DNA from 3 places in the Paraburkholderia sp. CI2 genome. Region 3 is predicted to be linked to each of the others. Evidence: predicted binding sites of a transcription regulator. Region 3 holds the regulator's gene; each other region holds the start of a gene.
What was found. Region 3 encodes FNR, which switches genes on or off when oxygen is low (the NO sensors DNR and NnrR bind a similar motif). Its sites were predicted from a motif close to TTGATNNNNATCAA; they were not measured.
Positions count from the first base shown of each region.

Region 1: the regulator FNR is predicted to act here: its motif matches at 4,320-4,333, upstream of HDG32_RS14870 (basic amino acid/polyamine antiporter).
Region 2: the regulator FNR is predicted to act here: its motif matches at 2,062-2,075, upstream of cyoA (ubiquinol oxidase subunit II).

Region 1 covers NZ_JACHDL010000009.1:78,617-84,705, forward strand. Annotated here, with positions in the region: gene HDG32_RS14850 (patatin-like phospholipase family protein) at 1-791, opposite strand, end outside; gene HDG32_RS14855 (GFA family protein) at 1,360-1,731, shown strand; gene HDG32_RS36395 (hypothetical protein) at 1,728-1,850, shown strand; gene HDG32_RS14860 (response regulator) at 1,858-2,598, shown strand; gene HDG32_RS14865 (ATP-binding protein) at 2,595-3,938, shown strand; gene HDG32_RS14870 (basic amino acid/polyamine antiporter) at 4,466-5,887, shown strand; gene HDG32_RS14875 (arginine deiminase) at 6,013-6,089, shown strand, end outside.
Region 2 covers NZ_JACHDL010000025.1:81,087-87,175, reverse strand. Annotated here, with positions in the region: gene cyoB (cytochrome o ubiquinol oxidase subunit I) at 1-1,059, opposite strand, end outside; gene cyoA (ubiquinol oxidase subunit II) at 1,063-1,959, opposite strand; partial or broken gene HDG32_RS28230 (radical SAM protein) at 2,130-2,618, opposite strand; gene HDG32_RS28225 (OmpW family protein) at 2,783-3,457, shown strand; gene HDG32_RS28220 (zinc ribbon domain-containing protein) at 3,540-3,776, shown strand; gene HDG32_RS28215 (hypothetical protein) at 3,801-4,157, shown strand; partial or broken gene HDG32_RS28210 (SIR2 family protein) at 4,168-4,296, opposite strand; gene HDG32_RS28205 (DegT/DnrJ/EryC1/StrS aminotransferase family protein) at 4,299-5,462, opposite strand; gene HDG32_RS28200 (hypothetical protein) at 5,449-5,727, opposite strand; gene nifT (putative nitrogen fixation protein NifT) at 5,729-5,947, opposite strand; gene HDG32_RS36740 (hypothetical protein) at 5,989-6,089, opposite strand, start outside.
Region 3 covers NZ_JACHDL010000012.1:64,229-70,317, forward strand. Annotated here, with positions in the region: gene HDG32_RS18090 (zinc-dependent alcohol dehydrogenase family protein) at 1-507, shown strand, start outside; gene HDG32_RS18095 (universal stress protein) at 666-1,667, shown strand; gene HDG32_RS18100 (universal stress protein) at 1,718-2,188, shown strand; gene HDG32_RS18105 (PAS domain S-box protein) at 2,222-3,322, opposite strand; gene fnr (fumarate/nitrate reduction transcriptional regulator Fnr) at 3,445-4,227, opposite strand; gene HDG32_RS18115 (response regulator) at 4,244-4,651, opposite strand; gene HDG32_RS18120 (universal stress protein) at 5,318-5,779, shown strand; gene HDG32_RS18125 (universal stress protein) at 5,848-6,089, opposite strand, start outside.

The DNA.
Region 1 (6,089 bases), on a different contig from region 3:
ATCATGCGCAGCTCTTTCAGCAGCGGCGCGTTGAAGGCAACTTCGTTCAGGCGACTGATGATGTCTCGCGCGGTGCGCGGGGTTTCGTCCCGCACGACGGGATTGACCTGGATCAGCAGCGTGTCGCTCGACGTGCATTCGCGTACCAGCGGCGTCATGGTCGGATTACCGGCATAGCCGCCGTCCCAGTAGTCTTCACCGTCGATCTGCACGGCCTGGAACAGCGTGGGCAGGCAGCCGGAGGCGAGCAGCACGTCAGGCGTCAGGTCGCCATTGCGAAACACACGCGCCTGGCCCGTGCGCACGCGAGTCGCGGTGATGAACAGCTTGATCGGCGCGTCGCGCAGATGCGCGAAATCGATCGAGTCCTGCAGAATCTTCGCCAGCGGATGTACGCCGCGCGGGTTCAGGTCGTATGGAGAAAACACGCGCGCCGCGAGGTCCATCGCGATGAAGAGCGGCGAGTAGTCGAGCGTCCAGCGGCCCATCAACACGTCGAACGGGGTTCGGCGAAACGGGCTGTACACCGATGCTTCGAATACTCGCCGCCAGAAGGCTTCGAGCGCGGCGCGCGCGCCGGCCGCGCCGTCTGCCTGATAGCCGCTCACCAGCACCGCGGCGTTCATCGCGCCAGCCGACGTACCCGATATTCCTTCGATCTGCAGCCACGACTCTTCGAGCAAACGGTCGAGGACGCCCCATGTAAAAGCACCGTGCGATCCGCCGCCTTGCAATGCGAGGTCGATAAGGGCGGGTTCGCGGTGGGTGGGTTGGTTATTTGTTGCAGCCAAGACGACTCCGTAGTGAGGAGTGCTCCATTTCGCTAGCTGACGCCGCATGCACGGCGGACGAATGAACTGCTGGCCAATGCTGTGAACTACCGAATGACGTGAGGCGTGTTTCAAAGGCGAAACATCGCACTGCACCATTGGTATTGGAAGTGGCCGGTGACTAAAAGTCAAGCGTATTCAACTTGATTCACAGAGCTTGCGAGCAACCGGCTCGTGGCCGTCATCGCCCGCTTGCTGGTCACGCCGAGGTCAAAAACAGCGTGTAGGGAGGCCGGCCGGCGCGCCGCGTCGCGCCGCTTACATAAGCCGCTCACATAAACATGGATAGGCGGAGTATCTTTGCACGGTTGAGCGCGATAATGCGGTGGCAATCATGCAATCTGCGTTATCCGTTTGCGCGTGCCGCTTAAATGCTAACTCGCGTGTATATCTTCGCTGTTTCGCCTTGCGCTAATCGCCGCGGCGTATTGCAATGTAATGTATCGTCTCGGCCGCCGGATACATTACGACATAATTCGACTGATGAACCGGGCTATAAAGCAGGCATCGTCAAATCACGGAGAGCATCATGAACGCCGGGTTGCTGCAAGGGTCCTGTCACTGCGGGGCCGTCAAGTTCGAAGTTCGCACCGAAATCGTTCCGGCTGGTCGTTGCAACTGCAGCCTGTGCCGCCGCAAGGGCGCGCTGATGACACCGCTCTTTCCCGCCAGTCAGTTGAAGATTCTGAGTGGCGAGGATTCGCTGACGCTATACCAGTTCAACACGAAGGTCGCGAAACACTACTTCTGCAAGCATTGCGGCATCTATCCTTTTCATCAGACGCGCAAGGATCCGCAGCAATGGCGCGTCAATATTGGCTGCCTCGACGGGGTCGATCCTTACGCGCTCGAAGCCGGCGTGGCCGATGGCGCGAGTCTTTCCGTGCTGGAGGACGCATGAAACGCCTGTTTGCCATCGCTGTGTTCGTGGCGGGCGGCTTCACGGCCGAACTCGCGCATCCGTTGCAGTGTTCATTGATCCAGTCGAGCGACGTGCAACTCAAACGCCGCAGCAGATAATCCGTCGATGGAAACCTCCGACCACGTACTGATCGTCGATGACGATCGCGGTATCCGTGAACTGCTCGCGGGATACCTCGAGAAAAACGGCGTGCGTGTCTCGCTCGCGGCCAATGGCCGCCAGATGCGCGCCGCGCTCGAGAACGGCGCGCCCGACCTGATCGTGCTCGACCTGATGCTGCCCGGCGAAGACGGCCTCGTGCTGTGCCGTGAGTTGCGCGCGGGCAAGTTCCGCACAGTGCCGATCCTGATGCTGACGGCGCGCAGCGAGGAAGCGGACCGGATCGTCGGCCTCGAAATGGGCGCCGACGATTACCTGACCAAACCGTTCGCCGCACGCGAGTTGCTCGCGCGAATCCGTTCGGTGCTGCGCCGCGCGCGCATGCTGCCGCCCGGCATGGAGGTGACGGAGTCGGCGCCGATGCTGTGCTTCGGCGACTGGCGGCTCGACACGACCGCGCGCCATCTGCTCGACGCGGACGGAACCGAGGTGGCGTTGAGCGGCGCGGAGTACCGTCTGTTGCGTGTGTTTCTCGATCATCCGCAGCGCGTGCTCACGCGCGATCAGTTGCTGAACCTCACCCAGGGACGCCAGGCCGATCCGTTCGACCGCTCGATCGATCTGATGGTGAGCCGCCTGCGTCAACGCCTGCGGGACGGCGCGCGCGAGCCGCGCTACATCAAGACGCTGCGCAGCGAGGGCTATGTGTTTTCAGCGGCCGTGACCGCGATCGGAGATCCGGAATGAGCGCATCTCCATCACCGTCGTTGCTGCGCTGGCCGCATTGGCCGCGCACGCTGTTTGCGCGGCTCGCGGTGATTTTGTTCGTCGGGCTCGCGCTCGCGCAGGCGCTGTCGTTCTGGCTCACGATGACCGAGCGCGACCAGACGATGACCAACATCATGATGGGCTACATCGAGCGCGAGGTGGCGAGCTCGGTCGCGCTGCTCGATCATCTGCCGCCCGACGAGCGCGCCCAGTGGCTGCCGCGGCTCGCGCGGCGCAGCTATGAGTTCGTGCTCGGCCCGGGCGTGCCAGGCACCCCGGTCGACGCGAGCCTGTCGGCGCGCGTCGCGCAGTCGATCGGCGATGGCATCGGCACGCGTTATCCGTTGACCGTCAACGCAGTGCCGGGCGATCGCGAGCGTCTGCAGGTGCATCTGAAACTGAGCGACGGCACGCCGCTCACCATTGACCTGCGGCCGATGCCCGGCGCCCCGTTGTCGCGCTGGCTGCCGCTCGTGCTGACGCTGCAGCTGCTCGTGCTCGCGGCCTGCTGCTGGCTGGCGGTACGGCTCGCGACGCGCCCGCTCAATCAGCTCGCAGTCGCGGCCGACACGCTCGGCCCCGACCTGAAGGCCGCGCGTCTGCGCGAAGCCGGTCCGTCCGAAGTGGCGCGCGCCGCGCGCGCGTTCAACGCGATGCAGGACCGGATCGCCACCTACATGACCGAGCGCATGCAGATTCTCGCGGCGATTTCGCACGATTTGCAGACGCCGATCACGCGCATGCGTCTGCGTGTCGACACGATGGACAACGACAGCGAGGCCGCAAAGCTGCGCCAGGATCTGCAGGAAATGGAGGCGCTGGTCAAGGAAGGGGTCACCTATGCGCGCACGATGCATGGCACGACCGAGGTGCCGCGCCGCATCGATCCCGATGCGCTGTTCGACAGCCTGGTGTGCGATTACGTCGACGCGGGTCAGCAAGTGTCACTGCAGGGCCACTTCGGCCAGTCGCTGACGATGCGTCCGCAGGCGTTGAAGCGCATCGTCGGCAATCTGGTCGATAACGCGCTGAGGTACGGCGGCGCCGCGCAGATCCATATCGGGGCATTGCGCGATGGCGAGGCTACCGTGTCGGTGCTCGATCGCGGTCCCGGCATTCCGGTCGAGTCGCTGGAGACGGTGTTCGAGCCGTTCGTGCGGCTCGAAGGATCGCGCAATCGTCAAACGGGCGGCACGGGTCTGGGGCTCGCGATCGCGCGGCAACTCGCGCTCGCGATGGACGCAACGCTCACGCTGCACAACCGCGTCGGCGGCGGTCTCGAAGCGCGGCTGACGTTGAGGAAGTTGCGCGAATCATAGTTGGACCTCTTGCGGCGCGGAGACGCGGGCGATTCCGTCAGAAAAATTCACAAAGCGCGCCATTACGAAATCGTCATTGGGTTTGGACTATTAATGACCCCCGCGCGCCATTTCGAACTGTGACTCTGGCGCTTCTCAGTAGTTCTGAACGGCCACCGGTTCAGCTCGCTTCAGCGATTCCCCATCATTTGAGAAAACCGGTGCGGTGATGCGGCAGGTCGCATCGTTGTTAAATCATCGATATTCAAAGCGACTTATCGATGCGAGCGATTGAGATGCGTGGTGAATTGTTAATTCGCAAATTCAACCAGATTCGGCAACGCAGCATCGATGGATTCGATCGCATAGCGAGCCACAGTCCGTTACCTTGTCTTCGATAAATTGACAAACGCCAACGGACAGACCATTCTTTTCGTGTGGTGGTTGCAGAGTAGCGCGGCTGATCAACAGCAAGATTGGCCGAGAGACACGTTTCGTTCGAATCTGATTACAGATCCTTGTTAAAAAGGTAACTAAAAGGAATCCGAATGGCGTCCACTCCACAAAAGATGTCAAAAATGCAACTCACCGGGATGGTGGTGGGCGGCATGGTCGGAGCCGGGATCTTTTCCCTGCCGCGCACTTTTGCCAATGCCACCGGTCCGGTGGGTGCCGTGATTGCCTGGCTGATTGCGGGCACGGGCATGTATATGCTGGCGCGCGTGTTTCAGGCGCTGGCGGAACGCAAGCCCGAACTGGACGCCGGCGTGTTTGCGTATGCGAAAGCAGGCTTTGGCGACTATCCGGGCTTTCTCTCCGCATTTGGCTATTGGATCGGTAGCTGTATCGGCAACGTTTCTTACTGGGTGCTGATCAAGTCGACACTCGGCGCGTTTTTTCCCGTGTTCGGCGACGGCAATACGGTCGTCGCGATCGTCGTTGCATCGATCGGCATCTGGCTATTTCATTTCATGATCCTGAAGGGCGTGCAGCAGGCGGCCTTCATCAACAGTATCGTCACGGTCGCCAAGGTCATTCCGATTCTGGTGTTCATCGTGATCCTGATCTTCGGCTTCCGGTTGGACCTGTTCCAGGCCAACCTCTACGGCGGAGGACTCGAAGGCAATATCCTCGAGCAGGTGCGGGCCACGATGCTGGTCACGGTGTTCGTGTTCATCGGTATCGAAGGGGCGAGCGTTTATTCCCGTTATGCGAAGAAGCGCTCCGATGTCGGCCAGTCGACGATTCTCGGCTTCGTTGTCGTGACCTCGCTGATGGTGCTCGTGACGATGCTGCCTTACGCAGTGCTCCAGCGCGCCGACATCGCGGCCATGCGGCAGCCGTCGATGGCGGCGGTGCTCGAAGCGGTGGTCGGTCATTGGGGCGCGGTTTTCGTCAGCATAGGTTTGCTGATTTCGGTACTGGGCGCTTATCTCGCCTGGTCGCTGATCTGCGCCGAAGTGTTGTTCACGGCGGCAAAGACCGAAGACATGCCCGCCGTATTCGCGAGGGAAAACGCCAACAAGGTACCTGCCAATGCGTTGTGGCTGACCAACATCGTGGTGCAGCTGCTCGTCATCAGCACCTACTTCTCGCGCGATGCGTTCGCGCTGATGCTGAATCTGACGAGCGCGATGTCGTTGATTCCGTACCTCTTCGTCGCGGTGTTCGGCTGCATGAACGCGAATCGCGGCGACGGTTACGACGTGCGCGCCGACGAGCGCCGGCGTGACTTCATCATGGCCGCAATCGCCTCGATCTATACGGTCTTCATGATCTGGGCGGGTGGCCTGAAATTCATTCTGCTTTCCGCCGTGCTGTATGCGCCGGGAACGGCGCTTTATATCTGGGCTCGGCGCGAGCAGAACAAGAATGTCTTCATCGTTTCCGACTGGATCATTTTTATCGTTGCGATCATTGGCGCGATCATCGGCATCTATGGCCTCGTAACCGGAAGGATCGCGATTTAGCTTTAATGAAATCCGATTGAACAGAGCGGGCCAACATTGGCATTCAGGAGATCATCATGGCGAACACGGACGCGAAAGCGGGTGAATTGGGTGTCTACTCGGAAGTCGGGCAGCTGCGCAAAGTGATGGTCTGCGCACCGGGGCTCGCGCATCAGCGTCTTACCCCGAGCAATTGCGATGAACTGCTGTTCGACGACGTACT
Region 2 (6,089 bases), on a different contig from region 3:
GACCATCGTCATAATGCCGAAGAACGCGTTGACGTCCGCGCCGGAACCCATCGTGAAGAAGTGGTGCGCCCACACGAGGAATGCGAGCACCGTGATCGCGCACGACGCGTAGACCATCGTTCTGTAGCCAAACAGCGGTTTCTTCGCGAAGGTCGCGATCACTTCCGAGTAGATGCCGAACGCGGGCAGCACGAGGATGTACACCTCCGGGTGGCCCCACGCCCAGATCAGGTTCAGGTACAGCATCGCGTTGCCGCCGAGCTCATTGGTGAAAAAGTGCATGCCTGCGTAGCGGTCGAGGCCGAGCAGTGCGAGCGTCACGGTTAGGATCGGGAACGTTGCCATGATCAGCACGTTCGAGCACAGCGCGGTCCACGTGAACACCGGCATCTTCATCAGCGTCATGCCGGGCGCGCGCAGCTTGACGATCGTCACGAAGAAGTTGATCGCGGTAATCAGCGTACCGACGCCGGAGAGCTGCAGACTCCAGATGTAGTAGTCGACCCCGACGCCGGGACTGAACTGCAGCTCCGACAGCGGTGGATACGCGAGCCAGCCGACCTGCGCGAACTCGCCGATCACGAGCGACAGATTGATCAGGATCGCGCTGATCGCCGTCATCCAGAAGCTCAGCGAATTCAGGAACGGGAAGGCGACGTCGCGCGCGCCGATCTGCAGCGGCACGACAAGATTGAAGAGGCCGACCATCAGCGCCATCGCCATGAAGAAGATCATGATGACACCGTGCGCGGTGAATATCTGGTCGTAGTGGTGCGGCGGCAGGTAACCGGGGCCGTGAAACGCGATCGCGAGCTGAAGCCGCATCATTACGGCGTCGACAAAACCGCGCACGAGCATCAGCACCGCGACGATGATGTACATGATGCCGATCTTCTTGTGATCGACGCTTGTCAGCCACTCGGTCCAGAGCCACTTCCAGCGGCCGAGCTTCGTGAGCGTGACGATGACCCCCAGCACGATGAGCGCCATGAACGCGGCCGCGCCCATGATGATCGGCTGATCGAACGGAATCGCGCCGGGCGTGAGTTTTCCAAACATGGCTTACTCCGTGGTCTGCGTGCGACAGGCGGCGTCGCGGAAGGCCGTGACGTTGCCGTTGTTGTATCGGGCAACGATGTTGCGGAACAGGTACTGGTCGATCGATGAGAAGTAGCGTACCGACTGCTTCTCGCTCGGCTTCGCGACTTCGGCGTATTCGTCCATGCTAAGGCGGTCCGGCGAAGCCTTGACCTTGCGCACCCATGCGTCGAAGTCGGTGGTGCTCGTCGCGAGCGTGCGGAACTTCATGTCGGTGAATCCCTTGCCGCTGAAGTTGGCGGACATGCCTTCGAAATTGCCCGGTGCATCCGCGATCAGGTGCAGACGGGTCTGCATGCCGACCATTGCATACACCTGGGTGCCGAGTTGCGGGATGAAGAATGAGTTCATCACCGAGTCCGACGTGATCCGGAAATTCACCGGCGTATCGACTGGCACGGCGAGCTGGTTCACCGACGCAATGCCGAGGTCCGGGTAGATGAAGAGCCACTTCCAGTCGAGCGCGACCACCTCGACGTCGATCGGCTTCACGCTCGACTGCAGCGGCCGGTACGGGTCGAGCTCATGCGTGGTGCGCCACGTCAGGATACCGAGGTACAGGATGATCAGGGCGGGGATAGTCCAGACGACGATCTCGATCGCCGTCGAGTGCGCCCATTTGGGTGCGTAGATCGCGTGACGGTTCGACGCACGGTAGCGCCACGCGAAGAACAGCGTCAGCAGGATCACCGGGATCACGACGATCAGCATCGCCCACGTGGCGGTGGCGATCAGCGACTTCTCGGCCGCGCCGACGCTCCCTTTTGGATCAAGCACAGTCAGATCACATCCCGATAGACAGGCGCTCAATGTCGTGACGATGGCTATCGACCGTTTCCTTAAGGCTTTTCTGTCTGTCATAGTGGTTAAGTCCGGGTTGTGGCACTTTTGACGTGAAGTTGGCTTGACGCATGCGGCATGACACTCGCAGCATCATGGTCCGACAACCGGCCAGCTTTGTGATTGATGTCGATCAAGGACGAACAAAGCGGCGGGGTGCGGTGCACTGACGCAGTGCGCGGGCTAAATCAGGCGACAGTCTGCTGCGACAAACCGTAGATCAGGTCGACGTTAATTGAGAGAAATCCCGCATCGCGTGCGCCGCTGAGTGCGCGTTCCACCACATCGAGTGGCTGGATGCGATTGACAGCCTGCTGAACGTCGGTCGCAAAGTCCTGTACGCCGAAGCTCGCCCGGTTGAAGCCGAGGCGCGCGAGTGGTGAAAGCGTTTTGGTGCTGACGGTTCGCGGATCAATTTCGATGGCAAGTTCTGCGTCGATCGAGAACGCGAAGCGGTTCTGCAGTTGCTGGACAAGCTCTTCGAGTTCGGCAACAGGGAAGAAGGTCGGCGTTCCATCTCCCAGATGCAGCTGCACGGTTCGCCGGTCAGGTCCGAGATGTGACGCGACCAGGTCCATCTCACGAACGAGGTAGCTCAGATATCTGGCGCTGCAGCCATGGTCGTGCGTAATGACCTTGTTGCATGCACAGAAGTAGCAGAGTGATCTGCGTGCCGTTCGGCGGCTGCAGCCAGTCCGGCCTCAAGGCTCCCGCTATCTCGACATTCCTACGCGTGACCCGATGTCGCATCTTGACTTCGGGATCGGGACCGGTTGATCCTGCGCAAGGGCAGCCCTGATTTGCGCGTCGACAATTCCCCGCATACGTCAACAAGGGGAAAGCGATGAAGCACATGATTAAGGCCGTCATGATCGTGGCAAGCCTGTGCACTACCGGTTTGTTCGAAGTGCTGGCATACGCGGATGACGTAAGCGCGAACGGAAGCACGATGGCAGGCCAGGTGCCGGCGGATGGGATCCACGCCGGTGACGTGCTCGTGCGTCTGCGTGCCATCTCGATCCAGCCCGAAGTACACACCAGCGGCACGTTGTCGTCGCTCGGCGTGGGTGTCAATAACGCACTCGTGCCGGAGTTGGACCTGACCTATATGATCCGCGACGCGATCGGCATCGAGCTGATTCTCGCCACCTCGCGGCACCACGTGACGTCCGACCTCGGCGATCTCGGTGGCGTGAACGTGCTGCCACCGACGCTGCTGCTGCAATATCACTTCAACCATGCTGGCATGATCCGACCGTATGTCGGCGCGGGGGTCAACTACACGTACTTCTACAACGACGGCCTGAGCGCGGGCCCCGTAGGCATCCAGGTGTCACGCAGCAGCTTCGGTCCGGCGGTGCAGGCTGGCGTCGACGTGCAGATCACGAAGACCGTCTTTCTCAACGCGGATATCAAGAAGATCTGGATGCACACGGACGCCTCGCTCGGCGATAGTTCGTTGGGCCGGCTGGACATCGACCCACTGGTACTGGGAATAGGCGTCGGGATGAAGTTCTAGCGAGCGCGCAATGACGGACCACAGCTCGCACCAACGGGCGATCCGCTGCGCCCCATCCACCTGAAACGGAGATCTGATCACTATGCCCCTGTACGACTACCGCTGCGCGGCCTGCGGCCACGCGTTCGAAACGCTGGTGCGCGCCGGCCACACGCCCGTCTGCCCGCAATGCGGCGGCACCGCGCTGGACAAGCAGGTCAGCGCGCCGGCCTCGCCCGGCAAGAGCCGCGCGATCATCTCCCGCGCGCGGCGTCAGGCGGCGCGCGAAGGGCACCTCAGCAACTATTCGCCGGCCGAGCGTCGCAAGCTGCTGCGCTGAGCCCAACGGGGAATCGCGCTGTCGATGTATATGAACCTCGAGGGCGCCTACGGGATGGCACTCAGTCTCACCGTCTTGATGGCCGGCACGCTGGATCAGGCCACCGCCGACAGCCTGCTGGAACGCGCGAAGGGCATCTGCCCGTATCTCGACGCGTGGCTTCGCAACATTGCGTCAGCACGGCCGCCCTCGCGCTCGAGCGCTTCGATGACCACGACGGAAACGTCCTGCGCATGCAGTACGCGCGCCAGCGCGAGGCCGAGTTGCCTGCAGCAGGGTCGCGCCGGCGGCAACGCCGTAGGTCTTGCCCGAAGGCAGTACGGTCAATGTGGTCATGACGGCGATCTTGATAAAGGGCTACGGATAAAGAACGATGGATAGCGGCCACGCTTCACGCGGCCAGTGCGGGTTGCATGGCATCCACCAACGCTTCGGCGAACCCGCCCAGCGGCATCGCGATGCACGTGATGCCCTGCTCTTCGGGAAAGCGCGCCTCCATACGCGTCGGTTCGTCGGGCAGCCTCACAGATAAATGGCGGCGCCGGCGCCCACGTTGGTCGCGGTGTCTTTCAGCGTCTTGACGATGTACTTGACCTGGTCGGTGTCGAGTAGCGTGTGCAGCGGCAGCGCCAGCGCGCGATCGCCGATGCGCTCGGTGTCGGGCAACAGGCCGCTCTTGCGGCCGATCGCATCGCCCGCATTCATGTAGTGGAACTGCTGATGCAGCGGATGGCTGTAGGCCACCGTCTCAATGCCGCAAGATTTCATGTCGTCGATCATCTGGGCGCGCGCGCTCTGCGTAAAACGCTTGCCCAAATGCACAACATAGAGCATCCAGTGCACTTCTTCGACGTCCTCGGCCACGTAGGCCGGCTTGATCCCTTCGAAGCTTTGCATCTCCTCGTGATACCAGGTCTCGACCTGCTTTCGCTGCGCGAGGCGCGTGTCGAGTTCGGCCAGTTGCGCGAGACCGAGCGCGGCGGTCAGATCACTGATCCCGGCCTGCAGCGGCACCCGCGAGCCGACCGAGACGGACGCGCGGTCCGTGACGCGCCGCTCGCGCAGATAGCGCAGTTCATGGACGAGTTCGTCATCGTCGGTGACGAGCATGCCGCCCGCTCCTGTGCACAGCGCGGACGGGCTGGAGAAGTCGAACACTGATACGTCGCCGAAACAGCCGACGTTGCGGCCCCGGTAGCGCGAGCCCAACGCCTCAGTACTGTCTTCGATCAGCCGCAAGCGCTGCGCGTCGGCAAGTTCGCGCAGCAGCGCCCACGCGGCCGGGTGGCCGTTGGTATTGCCGGCGAGGATCGCGCGCGTGCGAGGGCCGATCTTCTGCGCGGCTTTTTCGGCGCTCAGACAACCACTCCAGTAGTCGATGTCGGCGAACACCGGCACGGCTCCCGCCAGCGTGATCGCCTGCGCCACCTGATGCCAGGTGTGCGACGCGCAGACCACCTCGTCTCCCGGGCCGATCCCCGTCGCGCGCAACGCAATCCAGGTGGCGAGCGTGCCGCTCGCGACCGCGACCGCATACTCCCGGCCAACCCAGCCCGCAAACGCGCGCTCGAACGAATCAAGCATCGGCCCGTCGCTCCAACGCGAGGATTGCAGCACCGCGTTGACGAGATCGATCTCGCGCGCCGCGCAAGCCGGTTCGCTCAGCGCGATCTCATCGATTTCCATGCGCCTTGTCCTCAGTCAGGATCAACGCATCGGCCTCTTCAGGCCGCTGCGTGATGGTCCTGTAATACCCGGCCGATATCGCGAAATAGATACTGCGCACACTGAACCGGAGCGCTGCTGTCTCGTCGCGCATCACCGTTGCGCTGACATGCATTGTGCGCACCTCGGGATAACGTTCGTGCCGTTGCGCGGCAGCGTCGCGTAGCGTCGGTGCCGTGCGGAGCAGGTCCGCCGCGAAGTCCAATTGCTCGGCGTTGAGGCTCATCTCACTCCTCCACGCCAGCAATGCGCCGCGCTTCGACCGTGATGGGCAGTGGCGTATCGTCGGCCATCGCGGGCAATTCGAGCTGCCAGCCGTTCGCGAGCGTGACGAGACCGCCCCACATCCCGGGCTGCGCCATCGCGACAATGGGCTCTTCCAGGTCCTTCTTTGGCACGTAGGCGCTCAGCGCGCCCTTGCTGTCCTTGCGGATCATGACTTTCATGGTTGCGGACTCCGGAGATTGATGACAGGTTCAAACCAGCTTCAAGCGGGATGCGCTGCTTCCTCCAGCAGTGGACGAAGCAACGGCGGTAGATGGGCGAGCACGTACTCAATGTCCTGCGCCGTAGTGATTTCGCCGAGCG
Region 3 (6,089 bases):
GCCGAACGGATCGGCATCTACGGTTTCGGCGCGGCCGCGCATCTCGTCGCGCAGGTGGCGCGTCACCAGCAGCGCACCGTCTATGCGTTCACGCGTCCCGGCGACCACGCGGCCCGGCAACTCGCGCTGCGCCTCGGCGCGGCATGGGCCGGCGGCAGCGACGAGGCACCGCCCGGCGAACTCGACGCCGCGCTGCTGTTCGCGCCGGTCGGCGCACTGGTGCCGCTGGCGTTGCAGGCGGTCGCAAAAGGCGGTGTGGTGGTGTGCGGCGGCATTCATATGAGCGACATTCCGTCGTTCCCGTACGCGTTTCTGTGGGGCGAGCGGCGCGTGGTGTCGGTCGCGAATCTGACCCGCGACGATGGGCTTCAGTTCATGCGCAGCGCCGCCGAGATGCAGCTCGCGATCGAGACCACGACTTACGCGTTGCGCGACGCGAACCGCGCGCTCGACGATCTGCGCAACGGCAACCTGACCGGCGCGGCCGTGCTCGCGGTCCGCTCGTGATCCGCTAGCGAGCCGTTGGCGCTTGATACAGATCAAGCCGCGCGCCGCGTCGGCGTTCATCATGTAAGCGCGAACCGTTGGCGTCCCCGTCGCGGGCCGAGGTGTGAAGCGACGCGGTCGGCGCGCCGCCTCGCGGTGCGACGATCCGAGGAGAGCCGATGAACACTGCTGCCGAGCGCAACACCTTCCACCGCGTGATGATCGCGTCCGCGGGCGGCAGCGGACTGCCGCTCGGCACGCGCGTCGCCCGGCAGTTGGTCGCGGCGGATGCGCGCTTTCGTCTCGTCGATATCGTTTGCAATCCTGCCGCGCTTTATCCGACGCTGATGCTCAGCTATCCGGACTGGTGCGAGGCGCATCGCGCGATGCTGCACGGCGCGCAGGCCGCGCTGCGCGACGCGGTGATCGCGTTGCACGGCGTCGTCGCGGCGACCGACGCCGAGATCGTCGATCTCACCGCGCTGCATCAGGGCGCGGCCGAAGCGCTCGCCCACACGGCGACGCAATGGGACGCGGATCTGGTCGCGGTGGCCGCGCATCCGCGTGAACATCGCTGGGACAGCCGTATCGATCCCGAGGAACTGGTCGCGTCGATCGGGCGTCCGGTGCTGTACATGCCGGCGAGGTCGACCGACGCGAGCGATGCCTCGGCGGTGAGCCGCGTGCTGGTCGCGATCGATGGCAGCGACACCGCGCTCGACGCGCTGCGCACCGCGCTCGCGGTAGCGCCGCCCGACGCGCGCATCAAGGTCGTCTACGCGGCCGACGACCGCTTCGCGTGGTGCGAATGGCTGCCGTTCGAAGTCGTGTCGCAGCATCGAATCGATGTCTTGCGGCGCGGCGCGGCGATGCTCGAACAAAGCCGGCGCGCGGCCGAAACCGCATTGCTCGAGTTCGACGATGATTCCGGCGATGCGTCGAGCGCGATTCTCGACGAAGCGCAACGCTGGCACGCGGACCTGATCGTGATGGGTTCGCACGGCATGCGCGGCGCGCCGCACCCGTTGCCGGGGCACGTGACGTCGCGCACGCTGCGCGACGCGGCGTGTCCCGTGCTCGTGTGTCCGCGCGGCGCGTCGTCGTTGCGGGCGGACGACGTGCCGCACGGCGAGTGGCGGGAGCCGTATCCGGGCAGTCCGGGCGGGCCCTTTTATCTGTAGCAGGAGCGCGCCACGCGCGTTGACAAATCCAACCTCAGTGGAGAATCGGCATGTACCAACATATCCTCGTCGCGCTAGACGGCAGTACTTTCTCGAAACGCGCGCTGAAAGAAGCGGTGAATCTCGCCGCGTTGACGAAGGGCGTCGTGCATCCGGTTTATGTGGTCGACAAGACCCCGCTCTTTTCCTATGCCGGCTATTACGACCCGCTCACGCTCGTCGAAGCCTTGCGCCAGGACGGCCAATTGGTGCTGGAGGAGGCCGAACAGGCCTGCGCCGCCGCCGATGTGCCTTGCCGCCCTGAAATGATCGAGTCGGAGAGCCTGTCCGACGACGTCGCCGCGATCGTGCTGCGCCACGGCGAGCAGATCCACGCCGATCTGCTTGTGCTGGGCACGCATGGGCGACGCGGCGTGCGGCGCCTCGTGATCGGCAGCGTGGCGGAGCGGGTGCTGCGTTTCTCGACCTGTCCGGTGCTGCTCATGCGCGAGCAAAGCACCGAGGATGCGCCTGCAGAGTAACCCGCGACAGCGGGGCGCGACAGCGCGTGAGCATTACGCGAGCGCGTCGGCCGGTATCTGGATCGAGATCCTGAAGCCATGGCCCGGCGAGCTGGTGAACGACACGTTGCCGCGCAACTGCCGCACGCGTTCGCGAATGCCGAGCAAACCGAATGAATCTGTTCCCTGCGACCGATCCAGCGCGACACCCACGCCGTCATCCTCGATATCGAGCGATACGATGGGGCCCGCGCAGGTCATGTCGAGGCGTACGCGGCTGGCCTTGGCGTGCCGCGCGACGTTCGTCAACGCCTCCTGAACGATGCGAAACAGCGCCGTCGCCGCGAATTCGCCGCATACCGGCTCGGCCGGTTCGAGATGCACGCTCGAGCGCACGTTGTAGCGTTTCGTGAAGTCTTCGGCCAGCCAGTCGAGCGCGGCGGCGAGCCCGAGGTCGTCGAGCAGCGGGGGCCGCAGATCGGCGGCGATACGCCGCAGCGAAGCGGCCATCCAGTCGATCTGCTTTTGCAGTTCGTGCGTCTGCGCGGCCAGCGGCTCGGTGTCGGCCTGGCTTTTCAGCTTCGCTTCGAGCAGCGCGACGCTCATTTTCAGCGCGGTCAGCCGTTGGCCGAGATCGTCGTGCAGTTCGCGCGCCATACGTTTTTGCTCGTTTTCGCGGGCGATCTGCACGTGCGTGGATACCTGATTCGCGCGTTCGAGTTCCGCGAGGCGCATACGCTCGGTCAGGTCGCGCGTGATCTTGGCGAAGCCGAGCAGCGCGCCCGACGCGTCGTGCACGGCGGAAACGACCACGTTGGCCCAGAAACGCGAGCCGTCGCGACGTACGCGCCAGCCTTCGTCCTCGGCGCGGCCTACGGCTGCGGCGATTTCCAGTTCGCGGGCGGGCTTGCCGGCCGCGATGTCTTCCGGGGTATAGAACTTCGAGAAATGCTGGCCGATGATTTCTTCGGGCGCGTAGCCCTTGATGCGCTGTGCGCCGGGATTCCAGCTGGTCACGCGGCCGGACACGTCGAGCATGAAGATCGCATAGTCCTGAACCGCATCGATCAACATGAAATAGCGATCCTCTACTGGCACGTCCGACACGGACGCCGCACCGGTGAAGCAGGAAGACTCGCCGCTCGACAGACCCATCGCTCCTCCGGGTGGTCACGCAAGGTCGCGCACCGCAACGCACCGAGTTATATCAGTTCGGGAGCGCTTGTTCCAACCCGCATGTCCCGCGAACAAACGTGAGGCGAGCGTCGCGTCGGCGTTCAAACCCGAGCCAGTCCTTCCGCGTCTTCGATGCGGATCGTTTTGCCGTTCGCCTTGACGAGGCGCTCGCGCTGGAACTTCGAGAACATCCGGCTCACCGTTTCGAGCTTCATGCCCAGAAAGCAGCCGATTTCCTCGCGGGTCATGCGCAAATTAAACTCCGCCGCGGAAAAGCCGCGCGCCTTGAAGCGCTTCGACAGATTCAGCAGAAACGTCGCGACGCGCTGTTCGGCGCTCATCGTGCCGAGCAGCATCATCTGGCTCGATTCGCGCACGATCTCGCTGCTCATCATCTGGTAGATGTGATGCTGCATCGGCTTCATCTCGCGACAGATTGCTTCGAGCTGCGCGAACGGAATGATGCACACGACGCTGTCTTCGAGCGCGATCGCATCGCAATTCTGCTTGCCCTCGCTGATGCCGTCGAGGCCGAGCGAGTCGCCGGCGATCTGGAAGCCAGTCACGTGCTCGCGGCCGTCGCGATGCATGACCACGGTCTTGAACGATCCGGCGCGGATCGCGTAGATGCTTTGAAATGCGTCGCCCGCGCGATACAGCGGATCACCGCGTTTGATCGAGCGCGTCGAGCAGATCAACGTGTCGAGTCGGCTCAGTTCGTCGGATGTCAGCTCGGGCGGCATGCAGATCGCGCGCATCGCGCAGGTGGAGCAGCGCGGCACGGCGTAGCGTGTGGCCGCGGTGCGTGGCACGACGTGGATCGGTACGACGTGCGAAGTGCGGGGCGCGTCGTGGCGGGGTTCACAGACTGCGGCAACTTGCATGATCGGCTCCTGGCGGTCAGACCGGATGCGCACGACGCGCATAGGCAATCGCTTCGATGGCACGGCAGGCGAGTTCGAAGTCCGAGGTCTTGTCGAAGAAGAAGTCGGCGCCCGCCGCTTCGCACGCTCGGCGAAACGCCGTCGCGCAATGATTGGTCAACACGATGCTGACGATGGACGGCCGCACCCGCGACAGCGCCGCGAGCAGCAGCAGATTGGTCTTGCCCGAGAAGCACGGGTCCAGCACCGCGACATCGGCGCGACTCGCGACGATGTCGTCGAACGTGTGCTCGACGCCGGCGGACTCGCCGGCGATTTCGATGCCGGGAATCAGCGCGATCAGGCAAGCAAGCCGGCGTCGGACCTCGGTCGCATCGTCGACGAGGAAGACTCTCGATAAGGTGGCTGGCGGGGCGGTGTCCATACCGACCAGTATTGGCAACCTCATCTCAGAAATATATCGGCGGGGATTTAAGCGGCGCTAGGAGTTCGGGTAATGTTGTAGGAATATTCCTATGGTGTGGCTGCTTTGCTGTTCAATCAGAAGTGACGGGCGAACATATCGGCGTCGAAAATATATTAATACGAAGTGGCATTAAAGAAGTGGAAAGCTGTGCGATAGACCGGCCATTATGTATTTTCAATTATTCGAAGAATAGTAAGTATCTGAGTGGGCTTGTTACTGCCGGGGAAGACGTGCCTACGATGCAAATTATCGATATTTCCCACTCCTGCTCATCGTAGACCGTGCTGGCACGATAGACGATAACGTCTGGACGCTGCCTTCCGAGGCTGCCCGGCGTTTCTAGCCTGTCTGCTGTTAAATACCTCATCGGCGTGCGGCCATTTCGTCCTTGCCTTTTTCTTCTCCTTACCTAAATGCTAGGAGCATCGGAGGTGCCACTATGGCAGCAGCAACTATCACTTCGAAGGGCCAGGTCACGATCCCGGTGGACGTGCGCAACCAGCTCCCGAGCGGCGAGCCATTGACCTGCGTCAAGCCGCGCGGCGGCGCGCGCTTCACACTGTCGGCGCGGACACGCGACGGCACCGCTTCGGTTCATGCCAGCGCTTTCACAGGGAGTCCAACATGTATGCACGAATTCTGGTTGCGCTCGACGACAGTCCCAGCGCGCAGCGCGCCTTTGCCGAGGCGCTGAAGCTCGCGAAGCTGACGGGCGCCACACTCGAAGCCTGCTGCGTGGTAGGGCACGGCAAGTGGTCGGACAATGCCGATGTGGCTTTCGAGCCGGAACCGGCGACCGCGGCGCAAGAATTCGCCAGCCGCGCGCTCGATGCGCCGCGCGAGTTGATGCGCGAGGCGCAGGTGCCCGGCGGCGTGCGGGTGATCGACGCGTACGCCGAAAGCGTGTCCGCGGTGCTCGCGCGCGTCGCCGACGAGATCGAAGCCGATCTGATCGTGATGGGCACGCACGGTCGCCGCGGCGTGCAGCGCTTTCTGCTCGGCAGCGTCGCCGAGTCGCTCGTGCGTGCGACCGACAAGCCGGTGCTGATCGTGCGGCATGACGAACACGGGCACGCGCGGCCCTGAAGCGCCGCGTCGCGGAGCCGTGGCGCGATCGCGTCGGAGCGGCCGCGCAGCAGCCTGGTTTTCGCGGCTCAGGTGAGTTCGTTTTCGGCGCAGGCCGGGACTGACTGATCGCGCGTCGCGCCGTTCGCGTGCGCGGGAACCATCAGCACCGGGCAGCTGGCGCTGCGCAGCACGCGCTCGGCGACGCTGCCGAGCATCAGTCGTTGAACACCACGGCGGCCGTGCGTGCCCATCACGATCGCGTCGGCGTGCCATTCGAGCGCCGCCTCGACGATGCGATGCGCGACGTCTTCGCCGGTGATCGCGGCTT